DNA from 4 places in the Rahnella sp. AN3-3W3 genome. Region 4 is predicted to be linked to each of the others. Evidence: predicted binding sites of a transcription regulator. Region 4 holds the regulator's gene; each other region holds the start of a gene.
The links. Region 4 encodes PurR, which represses purine synthesis genes. Its sites were predicted from a motif close to CANGCAAACGTTTGCNTG; they were not measured.
Positions count from the first base shown of each region.

Region 1: glyA (serine hydroxymethyltransferase) is a predicted target of PurR. The motif match lies at 1,432-1,449, and genes of this name have one in related genera.
Region 2: gltS (sodium/glutamate symporter) is a predicted target of PurR. The motif match lies at 2,020-2,037, and genes of this name have one in related genera.
Region 3: UC15_RS04750 (amino acid aminotransferase) is a predicted target of PurR. The motif match lies at 1,914-1,931, and genes of this name have one in related genera.

Region 1 is NZ_JYDG01000045.1:71,672-75,178, reverse strand. It holds gene hmpA (NO-inducible flavohemoprotein) at 8-1,249, opposite strand; gene glyA (serine hydroxymethyltransferase) at 1,554-2,807, shown strand; gene UC15_RS13575 (3-phenylpropionate MFS transporter) at 2,971-3,507, shown strand, end outside.
Region 2 is NZ_JYDG01000054.1:21,704-25,210, reverse strand. It holds gene UC15_RS15620 (PTS sugar transporter subunit IIC) at 1-584, shown strand, start outside; gene gltS (sodium/glutamate symporter) at 640-1,851, opposite strand; partial or broken gene UC15_RS15610 (NCS2 family protein) at 2,092-3,482, shown strand.
Region 3 is NZ_JYDG01000010.1:128,879-132,385, forward strand. It holds gene UC15_RS04745 (MBL fold metallo-hydrolase) at 1-584, shown strand, start outside; gene UC15_RS04750 (amino acid aminotransferase) at 660-1,850, opposite strand; gene ompC (porin OmpC) at 2,092-3,204, opposite strand; gene asnS (asparagine--tRNA ligase) at 3,504-3,507, opposite strand, start outside.
Region 4 is NZ_JYDG01000020.1:38,989-42,495, reverse strand. It holds gene punR (DNA-binding transcriptional activator PunR) at 1-697, shown strand, start outside; gene purR (HTH-type transcriptional repressor PurR) at 748-1,773, opposite strand; gene UC15_RS26240 (YnhF family membrane protein) at 2,036-2,197, shown strand; gene UC15_RS07830 (C40 family peptidase) at 2,373-3,278, opposite strand.

The sequences.
Region 1 (3,507 bases), on a different contig from region 4:
GCAGGAATTAAATGACTTTATGCGGACCGAAGCATTCGTAGTGAATATTCGCTTCGCTGATGTTCATCGCCAGCAACTGTTTGGCCGCGAACTGCATAAAGCCGACGGGACCGCACAGGTAGAAATGCATCGCCGGATCATTCAGCTGTTCGCTGACTTTGCTCAGATCCATCAGCCCCTGATACTGAAAGTCCTCTCCCGGCAAATCATTTGCCTGTGGCTGGTTATACCAGACATGGCTCTCCAGCTGCGGCAGGTTTTTCTGCGCGCTTTTCACTTCACCGGCAAACGCATGAACCGCGCCGTTTTCAGCCGCGTGCAGCCACTGAACAGGCGCATGATGTCCGCGTTCTGCCAGCGTATTGAGCATACCTAACATCGGCGTCTGACCGACACCGGCAGAAATCAGCGCGACCGGCGTGGTATCGCTGATATCCATAAAGAAATCGCCGTGCGGGGCTGCCAGATGAATGATGTCGCCCGGCTGCGCAAAGTGATGCAGGAAGTTTGATACCGCGCCCTGGCCTTCGCGTTTAACGGCAATGCGGTAGGTTTTACCGTTCGGTGCCTGCGTCAGGGAATACTGACGGATTTCCTGATTTTCCAGCGAGGCATCGCGGATATACACCGCCAGATATTGTCCCGGCTGGAAATCCACCACCGGCAATCCATCGACAGGTTCCAGCAGGAAAGAGGTGATCAGTTCACTTTGCGGTTGTTTTTCGGCGATGCGGAATTCACGCGTACCGCGCCAGCCACCGGTTTTTTCTGCGCTGTCCTGATAAATCTCTGCTTCACGGTTGATAAACACATTCGCCAGCACGCCGTAGGCTTTGCCCCACGCATCCAGCACTTCCTGACCCGGGCTTAACATTTCATCCAACGTTGCCAGCAGATGTTCGCCGACAATGTTGTATTGATCCGGCTGAATGGTAAAGCTGGTGTGCTTTTGCGCGATGCGCTCCACCGCAGGTAATAATGCCGCCAGATTTTCGATATTGGCGGCGTAAGCACAGATGGCATCAAACAGCGCCTGACGCTGATCGCCGTTGCGCTGGTTGCTCATATTGAAAATGTCTTTGAGCTCGGGATTGTGCTCGAACATGCGGTCATAGAAGTGCGCGGTCAGTTTCGGACCGGTCGCTGCAAGCAAAGGAATAGTGGATTTAACGGTAGCGATAGTGGCTGAATCAAGCATAGTGAACTCCGTGTCTTTGTCGATTTCATTAAACATGTATTTTAAATGCATCTTATATAAACCCACAATTTCTGTAAACACCCCTAAAGGGGTAAGGGCTTTTTAAGGTGAAGAGTGTGATGGAACAGTGCGATGGGGGCTGAGTCACAAAGCTGAAATTTGTACATGTTCAGATGAATATTTATCCCTTGATTACGGGGAGAGGTTCGCAGATCAAAGCCTTGCTGTATCTGGAGCCAATCGTTTGCCTAAAAACCTCAAACTGACCCTATCCGAAGGGCGCTTAAACATTTACACTGTTGCGCAGAACCCGGAAGGGGCTTTTATTTTTAGTTTGTTGAGTCAGGAGATGCGGATGTTAAAGCGTGAAATGAACATTGCCGATTATGATGCTGAGCTGTGGGCAGCAATGGAAAAAGAAGTTGTTCGTCAGGAAGAACATATCGAGCTGATTGCGTCAGAAAACTATACCAGCCCGCGTGTTATGCAGGCTCAGGGTTCGCAGCTGACCAACAAATATGCCGAAGGCTACCCGGGCAAACGTTATTACGGTGGTTGTGAGTACGTCGACATCGTTGAACAACTGGCTATCGACCGTGCAAAAGAGTTGTTCGGTGCAGATTTTGCTAACGTTCAGCCACACTCCGGCTCACAGGCGAACTTCGCGGTTTACACCGCACTGCTGCAACCAGGCGACACCATTCTGGGGATGAACCTCGGCCATGGCGGTCACCTGACGCACGGTTCACCGGTTAACCTGTCCGGTAAACTGTACAACGTGGTGCCTTACGGTATCGACGAAAGTGGCGACATCGATTATGACGACGTAAAACGTCAGGCCGAACTGCACAAACCAAAAATGATCATCGGCGGCTTCTCCGCGTTCTCCGGTATCGTTGACTGGGCAAAAATGCGTGAAATCGCCGACAGCGTTGGTGCTTACTTCTTCGTCGACATGGCACACGTTGCCGGTCTGATTGCTGCGGGCGTTTACCCGAACCCGGTTCCGCACGCGCACATCGTGACCACCACCACGCACAAAACGCTGGCTGGCCCACGCGGCGGTCTGATTCTGGCGAAAGGCGGTGATGAAGAGTTCTACAAAAAACTGAACTCCGCTGTCTTCCCTGGTGGTCAGGGCGGCCCGCTGATGCACGTGATTGCCGGTAAAGCGGTAGCACTGAAAGAAGCGATGGAACCTGAGTTCAAAACCTATCAGCAGCAAGTGGCTAAAAATGCTCAGGCAATGGTCGCTGTGGTTCTGGAACGTGGCTACAAAGTGGTTTCCGGCGGTACGCACAACCACCTGTTCCTGATGGATCTGGTTGATAAAAACCTGACCGGTAAAGAAGCCGATGCCGCACTGGGTCGCGCTAACATTACTGTGAACAAAAACAGCGTGCCTAACGATCCGAAGAGCCCGTTCGTGACTTCCGGCGTGCGTATCGGTACTCCGGCTATCACCCGTCGCGGCTTTAAAGAAGCTGAAGCGCGTGAACTGGCTGGCTGGATCTGCGACGTGCTGGACAACGTGAACGACGAAGGTACTATCGAACGCGTTAAACAGAAAGTTCTCGACATCTGTGCACGCTTCCCGGTTTACGCGTAATATTTGCGAAGCCGTAAAGCTGCTAAAACCCGCTCCGGCGGGTTTTTTTATAGGCATGTATCAGAATTTGTGAGCTGGCAGACATTACTGGAGTATGAAAGCGTCTGCGGATTGCTAGCGATTGTGAGCTTTGTCAAAGTATTGGCCTCACACCGGAGGATTTATGGAATTGCGTTCCACGCGCTGGCTTGCACTCAGTTATTTCACCTATTTTTTCAGTTACGGTATTTTTCTTCCCTTCTGGGGCTTATGGCTTAAAGGCGAGGGTATTTCCTCCGAAAGCATCGGCCTGTTGCTCGGCGCCGGTTTAGTCGCCCGTTTTCTTGGCACGTTAATCATTTCTCCCTCCATCAAAGACCCTTCGCATCTCATCACCGGTTTACGCATCCTCGCGTTGCTCACGCTGGCGTTTGCCGTCGGGTTCTGGTTTGGCAACGGCTGGGCGTGGCTGATGATCAACATTGCCGGTTTCAGCCTGTTCTTTGGTCCGCTGGTTCCGCTGACCGATGCGCTGGCCGGTACGCTGCAACGCCAGATCAATATGGATTACGGCAAAGTGCGCGTCTGGGGCTCGATTGCCTTTGTGATTGGCTCGGCGGTCACCGGTAAACTGGTGGAGGTCTACGGGCACAACGCGATCCTCTATACGCTGACCGCAGGCGTGGCAGCCATGTTGCTGGGCATGTTACTGCGCCCAAGC
Region 2 (3,507 bases), on a different contig from region 4:
ACGGTTCAGCCATCGTTTCCGGCATGTTGCAGGCTTTCTGGTTAACCAACCTTGGCCTGAATCAGACAGATCTCGCCGCAGGTTTACCGATGACGCACATCATGACCGAGGCTTTCTGGAATTTCCTGATCGTTATCGGCGGCTCCGGCGCAACCATCGGGCTGGTGTTGCTGTTTTGTCGCAGCAAGTCGGCGCATCTGCGTACAATGGGCAAACTCAGTCTGGTACCCAGCTGCTTTAACATTAATGAGCCGGTGATCTTCGGCACGCCAATTGTTATGAACCCGGTATTTTTCATCCCCTTTCTTCTGGCACCGATGGTGAATGCCGTCATTGCCTACACTGCGGTTAAAACCGATCTTCTGCCGCATATGATTTCACTGGTTCCCTGGACATCTCCGGCGCCGATTGGCGCAGCCTGGGCAATGGGCTGGGATTTCAAAGTGTCGATTCTGGTCGTCATGCTGATGGCACTTTCGATGGTGATTTACTATCCGTTCTTCAAGGTTTATGAAAAACAGCTTATGGCGCAGGAGAAAGCCGCTGAAGCGGAAGAGGTGTTTACGGAAAAGGCAGCACAGTAAGCGATAAATCAGAAGGAAAGGCAGGCACAGAAGCGAAACTTCTGTGCCTGTTTTTTTAACTGAAAGCCGGGAATATTGGCAGCATCAGATACAATTTAATGACGATCGCATTGGCAATATCAATGAAGAATGCCCCAACCATCGGCACAACCAGGAAGGCCAGATGCGAAGGACCAAACTGGTTGGTGATCGCCTGCATATTTGCAATCGCCGTCGGCGTTGCACCCAGTCCGAAGCCGCAATGTCCGGCAGCCAGTACCGCGGCATCATAGTTTTTGCCCATTACGCGATACGTTACGAAAATCGCGTAAAGCGCCATCGCGATGGTCTGTACGATGAGGATTGCCATCATCGGCAAAGCCAGTGACGCCATTTCCCACAGCTTCAGGCTCATCAGTGCCATCGCAAGGAACAACGACAGGCTGACATTACCCAGTACTGAAACGGCCCGGTCGAAAACACGATAAAAACCGAGCCACGCCATGACGTTGCTCAGGATCACACCCACGAACAGAACACAGACAAATGTCGGAATTTCGAAGGCAGACCCCTGAAGCAGGCTGGCAAAGTAAGTTCCAGCCATCAGACATATCGCGATCAGCGCGATCGTTTCCACCATCACCAGCGGGGTGATCATCCGCCCGATGGTCGGTTTTTCAAATGCGCTGGGATCGGCGGCATCTTCCGGTGTGCCGTTTGGTGTTGAAGAATGGCTGACCAGATAACGCGCCACCGGCCCGCCGATGATTCCACCTAACACCAGGCCGAAGGTCGCGCAGGCCATAGCAACTTCCATCGCGTTTTCAAAGCCATAACGTTCGATAAACAGCTTGCTCCACGCCGCACCTGTTCCGTGACCGCCAGAAAGTGTAATCGAACCGGCCAGCAAGCCCATCAGCGGATCAAGCCCCAACATTTTCGCCATCCCGATACCGATGGCGTTTTGCATCAGCAACAGGCCGATAACGACAAAGACCAGAAGAAATAAAGATTTGCCGCCTGCACGCAAGCTGGAAAGATTGGCATTCAAACCAATTGTCGCAAAGAACGCCAGCATCAGGGGCTCTTTAAGGGACATATCAAAGCCGATTTCCAATCCGAACATCTGATTGGCGATCAGCAACAGCAAAGCGACCAGCAACCCGCCGGCAACGGGCTCAGGAATAGTGTATTTCTTTAGAAATTTGACCGACTGGACGCATTTTCGTCCTAAAAGGAGTACCAACGTGGCGGCAACGAGCGTGCCGTAGTTGTCGAGTTGAATCATTGAAAAACTCCATTTTAAAAAAATATCCAAAAATATTATTGAGTTATAAACATCTCATTTAAGTATCATTTCCCCAGAGGCTGAATTAGAAGTCATTAAAGCTGCGATAAGCAAGAAAAACAGATCGTAAATCTCCCCTTAACCCAAACATTCCACCCAAAATTGCCGATAGCAAACGATTGCTTTTGTCGGTGATTTCAATAAAAATGCCCGCTTTGCCGCTTATTGGAATGCCACAACATGAGTTCGCAAACCGCAGAACAAGAAACACAGCAATCTGACCTCTCACGCCAGCAAAAAAGTGAACTGATTTACCGCCTCGAAGATCGTCCGCCACTTCCTCAGACGTTATTTGCCGCCTGTCAGCATTTGCTGGCGATGTTTGTTGCGGTGATCACACCGGCATTGCTGATTTGCCAGGCGCTGGGTTTACCCGCGCAGGACACGCAGCACATCATCAGCATGTCGCTGTTCGCCTCTGGCCTCGCTTCCATTTTGCAGATTAAAACCTGGGGGCCTGTCGGTTCAGGTTTACTCTCCATTCAGGGCACCAGTTTTAACTTTGTGGCACCGCTTATCATGGGCGGAATGGCGCTGAAAAATGGCGGTGCCGATGTCCCGACCATGATGGCGGCGCTGTTCGGCACCCTGATGCTGGCTTCCTGTACTGAAATCATTCTTTCCCGTTTCCTGCATCTCGCACGCCGCATCATTACGCCGCTGGTTTCCGGCATCGTGGTGATGATTATCGGGCTTTCACTGATTCAGGTCGGACTGACGTCTATTGGCGGCGGTTACTCCGCCATGAGTGATCACACTTTCGGCGCGCGAAAAATCTGTTGCTGGCCGCCGTGGTGCTGGTGGTGATTGTTCTGCTGAACCGTCAGCGCAATCCTTATCTGCGCGTGGCATCTCTGGTGATCGCGATGGCCGTGGGTTATCTGGCAGCCTGGATGATGGGGATGTTGCCCTCCGTCGCGCCAGCTGCACAAACAAACTGGATAACCTTACCGACGCCGCTGTACTACGGTCTGGGCTTCGACTGGAATCTGCTGATCCCGTTGATGCTGATTTTCATGGTCACGTCGCTGGAAACTATCGGTGATATTACCGCGACCTCAGACGTTTCGGAGCAGCCGGTCAGCGGCCCGCTTTATATGAAGCGCATCAAAGGCGGTGTTCTGGCAAACGGCCTGAACTCAATGCTGTCTGCGGTGTTTAACACCTTTCCGAACTCCTGCTTCGGGCAGAACAACGGCGTGATTCAGCTGACCGGTGTTGCCAGCCGCTATGTCGGTTTTGTTGTCGCTCTGATGCTGATCATCCTTGGGCTGTTCCCTGCCGTAGCGGGTTTTGTGCAACATATTCCTGAACCGGTTCTGGGCGGCGCAACCATCGTGATGTTCGGTACGATCGCGGCTTCCGGCGTGCGTATTGTTTCCCGCGAGCGCCTTAACCGCCGCGCAATTATGATCATGGCGCTTTCACTGGCCGTCGGTATGGGTGTTTCCCAGCAACCGCTGATCCTGCAATTCGCGCCCGACTGGCTGAAAACGCTTCTGTCTTCGGGAATTGCTGCTGGTGGTATTACTGCGATTGTTCTGAATCTGGTCTTCCCTCACGAAAAGTAATCACGGGATGTAATCCGCGTGCAAC
Region 3 (3,507 bases), on a different contig from region 4:
AGACCAATCAGGCCGCCATTGTCGATCCCGGCGGTGAAGCCCCGCGTATCATTCAGGAAGTGTCTGCCAAAGGCGTTCTGGTTACTCAAATTTTGCTCACGCACGGTCATCTTGATCACGTAGGTGCCGCCGCTGAACTGGCTGCTCATTATCAGGTGCCCGTTATTGGCCCGCAGAAGGAAGATCAGTTCCTGCTTGATGCTTTGCCAACTCAGAGCCAGATGTTTGGCCTTGACCATTGTGACCCGCTGACGCCTGATACCTGGCTCGAGGAAGGTGACACCGTGAGTGTGGGCGAAGAAACCTTATCTGTATTACATTGCCCGGGTCATACGCCGGGGCATATTGTTTTCATCAATGATGAAACGCGTATTGCCATTTCCGGTGACGTGATTTTCAAAGGCGGCGTAGGGCGAAGTGATTTCCCGCGCGGTGATCATCAGGCGCTGATCCACTCGATTAAAACCAAGCTGTTGCCTCTGGGTGATGACATGGTCTTTATTCCAGGTCATGGCCCGATGTCTGACTTTGGTTACGAGCGTAAAAACAATCCTTTCCTGCAGGATGAAATGCCGGTCTGGTAATTATTGATTGCCTGAATACAAAAAGCCCGTCAGTGTCCTGACGGGCTTTTTTAATCGAGAAGCAGTGCTTAACGATTACAGTACGGCGACGATGGCTTCACACAGTGGTGCCATATTGTCGAGTGTGATACCCGCAACGTTGATACGTCCTGAATTCACCGCGTATACACCGAATTCATCCCGTAACCGCAATACCTGATCTTTGGTCAGGCCGCTGAAAGAGAACATCCCGTTCTGATTGATAATAAAGCTGAAATCCTGCTGCGCCCCTTTTTCCTGCAAGGTGCTGACAAACAACTGACGCATACGGTGGATACGCTGACGCATATCGCTCAGTTCCTGCTCCCACAGCGTGCGCAAGGCTTCGTTACCCAGAATGGTAGCTACAACTGCTGCGCCGTGTGCTGGCGGGTTAGAGTAGTTTGCACGGATAACCGATTTCATCTGACTGAACGCGCGATCGGCGGTTTCAGCGTCAGCGGCGACTAAAGTACAGGCGCCGACACGTTCATTATACAGGCCGAAGTTTTTCGAGTAAGAACTGGCGACCAGTAACTCTTTATGGCTGGCAACAAACAGGCGCAGACCCGCGGCATCTTCTTCCAGACCCTTAGCAAAACCCTGATAAGCGAAATCGAACAGCGGTAACCAGCCGTTTGCCACAGACAATTCAGCCAGCTTCGCCCATTGTTCTTCAGTCGGGTCGATACCCGTCGGGTTGTGGCAGCAACCGTGGAACAACACTACGTCACCGGCTTTCGCTTCGCTCAGGCTTTTCAGCATGCCGTCGAAATCAAGACTGTGATTGGCTGCGTCGTAATAGTTGTACTCTGCAACTTCCAGGCCTGAAGCGGAAAATACGCCTTTATGGTTCGGCCAGCTTGGATTGCTGACCCACACGCGTTTGGCGCTGGTTTGTGTCGCAATAAAATCTGCTGCAATGCGCAGGGCACCGGTACCGCCAGGCGTTTGTGCCGTGCGCGCACGCTTATCCGCAATCACTGCGCTGTCTTTACCGAACAGCAGTTCCTGCGTGCAATGTGCAAAATCAGGTAATCCGTCGATGCTCAGATAGGTTTTCGTTGTTTCATTTTCCAACAGAAACTGTTCGGCTTTCTTCACGCTGGCCAAAACCGGCGTTTTACCCGTTTCATCTTTATAAACACCAATCCCAAGATTGATTTTATTCGAGCGGTCATCAGCGCGGAAAAGATCGGTAAGACCCAGAATAGGGTCAGCAGGTGCTGCAGTGATTTTTTCAAACATGTCGGAAAATTCCATAGCCTGATATGACGAAAGAGGGCATCAGGGTACCGCCAGCGCTGTCGTTTGCCAACCGTTTGCGGCAAAAAGAAAGCAGAGTTGTGAGAAGGCGTGTGAGATTAAAATTTTTTATGGAAGAGGGTAGCAAAGTTCGTTTTTTGAATTGATTAAATGCAAAAGGCAGAGCCGAAGCTCTGCCTTGATATCCACTTTGATGCGCCCGAAAGCGCATCGTCAAGCGATATTAGAACTGGTATTGCAGACCAACACCAACGATGTCGTCTGTGCTACGGCCAGATGCTTTGGTGTAGCTGTTGTCGTCCAGCAGGTTGATTTTGTAGTCAACATAGGTAGACATGTTTTTGTTGAAGTAGTAGTAAGTACCTACTTCTACGTATTTAACCAGGTCAGCATCGCCGCCGCCGTAGGTAGAACCATTTTTGGTGAAGCCGTTCAGGTCCTTACCTTTAGACTGCAGGTAGGCGATAGATGGGCGCAGACCGAAATCGAACTGGTACTGAGCAACAACTTCGAAGTTCTGAGTTTTGTTAGCAATAGAGCCCGGGTTGCCGTAATCAGTGGTGTTACGTGATTCACCGTAGAAGGTCGCCAGGTACAGGTTGTTAGCGTCGTATTTCGCGCCGAATGCGTATGCGTCAGCTTTATCACCAGCACCGTCACGCTTCTGCAGAGAGGTACGGTTAGAAGAGAAGTAAGCACCTGTCAGGCTAACACCGGAGTCGCCGATAGCATAAGCGGCAGAAGTACCCCAGCCGTCGCCATTGGAATCAACTGCGCCACGATCGTCACGACCTTCGTCGTTTTTACCCTGGTACTGTACAGCGAAGCTCAGGCCATCAACCAGACCGAAGAAGTTGCTGTTACGGTAAGTTGCCATGCCATTACCACGACCAACCATGAAGTTGTCGTTGTTCTGGTACATGGTGTCATCGCCAAAGATTGGCAATTGGTCGGTGTAGGACATTACGTCGTAGATTACGCCGTAGTTACGACCGTAGTCGAAAGAACCTGCATCGCCAAATTTCAGACCAGCGAAGCCCAGACGAGTTTTGTTGCCTTCGTCGCCAGCGCTTTCTGCGTGGTTAGCCTGAACGTTGTATTCCCACTGGCCGTAACCGGTCAGTTGGTCAGTAATTTGAGTTTCGCCTTTGAAGCCGAAACGGACATAGGTCTGGTCGCCATCGTCGCCAGCGTTGTCAGAGAAGGTGTGACGCGCGTCAACTTTACCGTACAGATCCAGTTTGTTGCCGTCTTTGTTATAGATCTCAGCTGCGTTAGCTGCACCAGCAACTAACAGAGCAGGGATTACCACTGCAAGAATATTGCGCTTCATCATTATTATTACCCTCATTGGTTTTATTTGGACACCTGCCACTGCCTAAATAATTCTTTACGGAACTATTCACGAAAGTTTGGTGTCTCCTGTGTCTGAACGCACTATTCCATCCGTAGTAAGCTTAATCCATAGCGAAAATGCTACTAAATTACTAAATATGTTTCAGTCAGAAAAAATGTATTGCAAAATGTGTATTTTACGGAACTTTGTGACAGGGATCTATCTTTCAAAATGACTAAGGCCAGCATTGCTGGCCTTAGTTTTGTAACTATTTTGTTAATTAGAAATAGTTTAATTAATTAG
Region 4 (3,507 bases):
GGTTCTGATAAAAAAAATGATAGCTACACGACGCCAGTGTCAGCAGGTTGCCAACGGCTGGCGGGGCGAGTTACGTATTGCTGTCGACAGAATCGTTAAACCGGCAAGAACCCGGCGACTGGTGCTGGATTTCTATCGTCATTTTCCTGACACGGAACTGATTATTCATTCCGAAGTGTTTAATGGTGTGTGGGACGCACTGGTTGACGGACGTGCTGATGTGGCAATCGGTGCGACGCGTGCGATACCGGTTGGTGGACGTTTCAGTTTTCGCGATATGGGGTTTATGGACTGGCACTGCGTGGTCAGCTCGCAGCATCCGCTGGCGCAGTTACCGGGTGCGCTCAGTGATGACCAGCTCAGGCCTTATCCCGCATTATGTCTTGAAGATACCTCGCGGACGTTGCCCAAGCGTGATACCTGGACGCTTGATAACCAACGGCGTCTGGTTGTGCCGGACTGGACCTGCGCGCTTGAATGTCTGAGTGAAGGTTTATGTGTGGGAATGATGCCGGTACATCGCGTGAGCCATCGCATTGAGCAGCAGACCTTGCAGGTTCTGGCGCTGGAGAATATCTTCCCTGACAGCCCGTGTTGCCTCACGTGGGACCAGAGTAATCCGTCACCTTCACTGGCGTGGTTGCTGGAGTATATGGGTGATACAGAAACGATGAACCGTGAATGGTTGCGGGACTGAGAAATAAAACGCCTGCAAAAGCAGGCGTTATAAAAGATTAAAGGCAAACATTAACGGCGATAGTCACGGTACGGGCCATCGGCCACCGAACGACGCTCAACCAGTTTCGGATGCACCTCGATGGTCTGTGATTCTTCACGTTTGCTGACGATGCGGTCGAGTAACATAGTAAAGGCCATCTCACCCAACCGTTCTTTCGGCTGATGGACGGTCGTCAGTGCCGGAGAGAAGTACCGCGCATTACGCACGTTATCGTAGCCAATCACCGAAATATCTTGCGGAACGCGCAATCCGAGCTCATCAGCGGCGCAGATTGCGCCCATTGCCATGACATCGCCCCCGCAAAAGACGGCGGTGGGGCGTTGTTTCTGCATCAGAATCTTATGCATCGCCTGATAACCTGACTCCGGCTCGAAATCGCCCTGAACCACCCATTCTTCACGAAGCGGGATATTGGCTTCCGTCAGCGCTTTGACAAAACCCTGGAAACGACCGCCGCCGGTGTTACGCGCCAGCTGTCCCGGGATCACGCCAATATCACGATGCCCTCGTTCGATCAGATAGCGTCCGGCCATATAACCGCCTTCGAAAGCATTATCGATAATGCTGTCGGTGAAGTTTTTACGCGCTTCGCCCCAGTCCATCACCACCATCGGAATCGAACGATACTCTTCAAGCATATTGAGTAATTCGTCAGGGTATTCTGCGCACATCACCAGCAGACCATCGACGCGTTTTTGCGCCAGCATTTGCAGATAGGCCTGTTGTTTTTCCAGATTATTGTGCGAGTTACACAAGATCAGCGTATAGCCTTTGGAGAAGCAGCTGTTCTCGACGGCTTCAATCACCTCGGCGAAATAGGGCGCTTCACTGGAGGTTGCCAGCAGACCAATCGTCTTGGTGTTATTCACTTTAAGACTACGGGCTACGGCGCTCGGAGAATAATGTAGCTCTTTAATGGCAAGCAGCACCGCTTCCCTGGTTTCTTCGGCGACGAAACGTGTTTTATTGATGACGTGCGACACGGTTGTAGTGGAAACGCCAGCGCGCTTTGCGACATCTTTAATCGTTGCCATGTAAAGAATGACTCCTGAACTTCCGTGCTTCAGCACGTTAGCATTATGTTAATCGTTTGCTTGCGTTGATTACACTGCGGACATCTAAAAGGGCAGTGTAATCATTGGGTGGATTCTTCAGAATGAGGCGTGAAATGCTCTCGGGTGAAATCGACCGGCACACAGGCGTGTTAACCGACAATTTTCTCTTATAATGCATGAAAGTGGAAGTAAAATTGTCATGTTCGCATTGTCATTCAGCAGAAGATTTTAAAAGTGAATTATGCGAAAATGCGTTGGCACACATTTAGTGTGGCTAAAAGAAACGCCACAACTTGATCCGAAAGGGGGTTTGATGGACAGCAACCTGAAATTATCGTTGATCACCACGGTATGCGCTTTGCTCATGATTATCGCTTTCAGCTTCACGGCAGTGATGAACTAATCTGGCACTAAGACAGTAGTGAGACGCAACAAAAAAGGGCGATACCTTTCACAGGAATCGCCCTTTTCAATTTTACGCAGTGACCGTTACCGCCGATACTCTTCCCTGCAGAAACTCTTCGTTAAGTGCTATTCAATGGCTGATTAGCGAAACCTCAGACTTAACGAATTGTTTATTATCGGATTGTTTTTGGGGTCATCACCCGACGCGCGCCAACATAGTGGTCTTGCCAGTAATCGTCGCCCAGTGAGGTGATTTTGATGTCTTCACCGGTTCTTGGCGACTGGATAAATTTGCCGTTGCCAACATAAACACCCACATGATCCGCTGCGCCGCGGTTGTTGATTCTGAAGAACACCAGATCACCGCTTTCAAGTTCGCCACGTTTCACCGGCGCTGCATCGCGCAGGTGGTACATCTCGTTTGCCGTGCGCGGCATTTTAATGCGGATCAAATCTTTGTAAGCGTAATAGACCAGACCGCTGCAATCAAAACCGGTATTCGGAGAAGTTCCTCCCCAGCGATAAGGTTTGCCGACCTGGTGCATCAGCTTAGTCATCGCCGTTTGTTGTGCATGCTGATAGCGTTTTTTATGTGTCGCACTCAGCGTAATAGGTTTGGTGTCTTCTTCGCGTAATTTTTTACCTTTACGGTGTCGGCCATACGCTTCTTTCTTGCTGATTTTTTCACTGCTGTTTTTGGCAAGCGCTCGTGATTTAGTGGCTTTTTCTGTCTTTTTCTCGGCCCGCGTTGTCCTGAGTGTTTTTTCTTTTTTGCTTTCGGCCCGGGTCGTTTTTACGCTTTTCTCAGAAGTTGTCTTGCGTTTGACCAGTTCGGTGCTGCTGACCTTCTTCGATTTTGATGCTTTTTCCTGAGTCTTTTTCTCTGTCACCGGTGCGACTTTTGTTTTTTTACTGGTTTTCGCCGCCACTGTCTTTCGCTTTCGCCGTTCTTCCGGCGTCACGGAATTAACATGGCTCTTCCGCTGATCGGCAGAGACGCGGGTCTGTGGCGATGCATGAGCCATATTAAGAAACAGCTGGGTAAAGAGCAGCACAAAAAGCGTGAACAGTAAGCGCATAGCTTCGTTACCATGAGTGGTTGGGTTAAACATCAGGGATGTCAGAGTATTGCTTAAAAGAACCCGACAAAAAAGCACGAATTGACTCGATTCTAGATCATATTGTGAGAAAAAGTTAATAGCTTTTTTTATGTCGAAATAAGCGCCATTTTAAGTAAAAAAAATAACCATTTTTCATCAGCTTAATATTTGAGATAAAGAATACGATTTTGCAAATCTGACATTATCG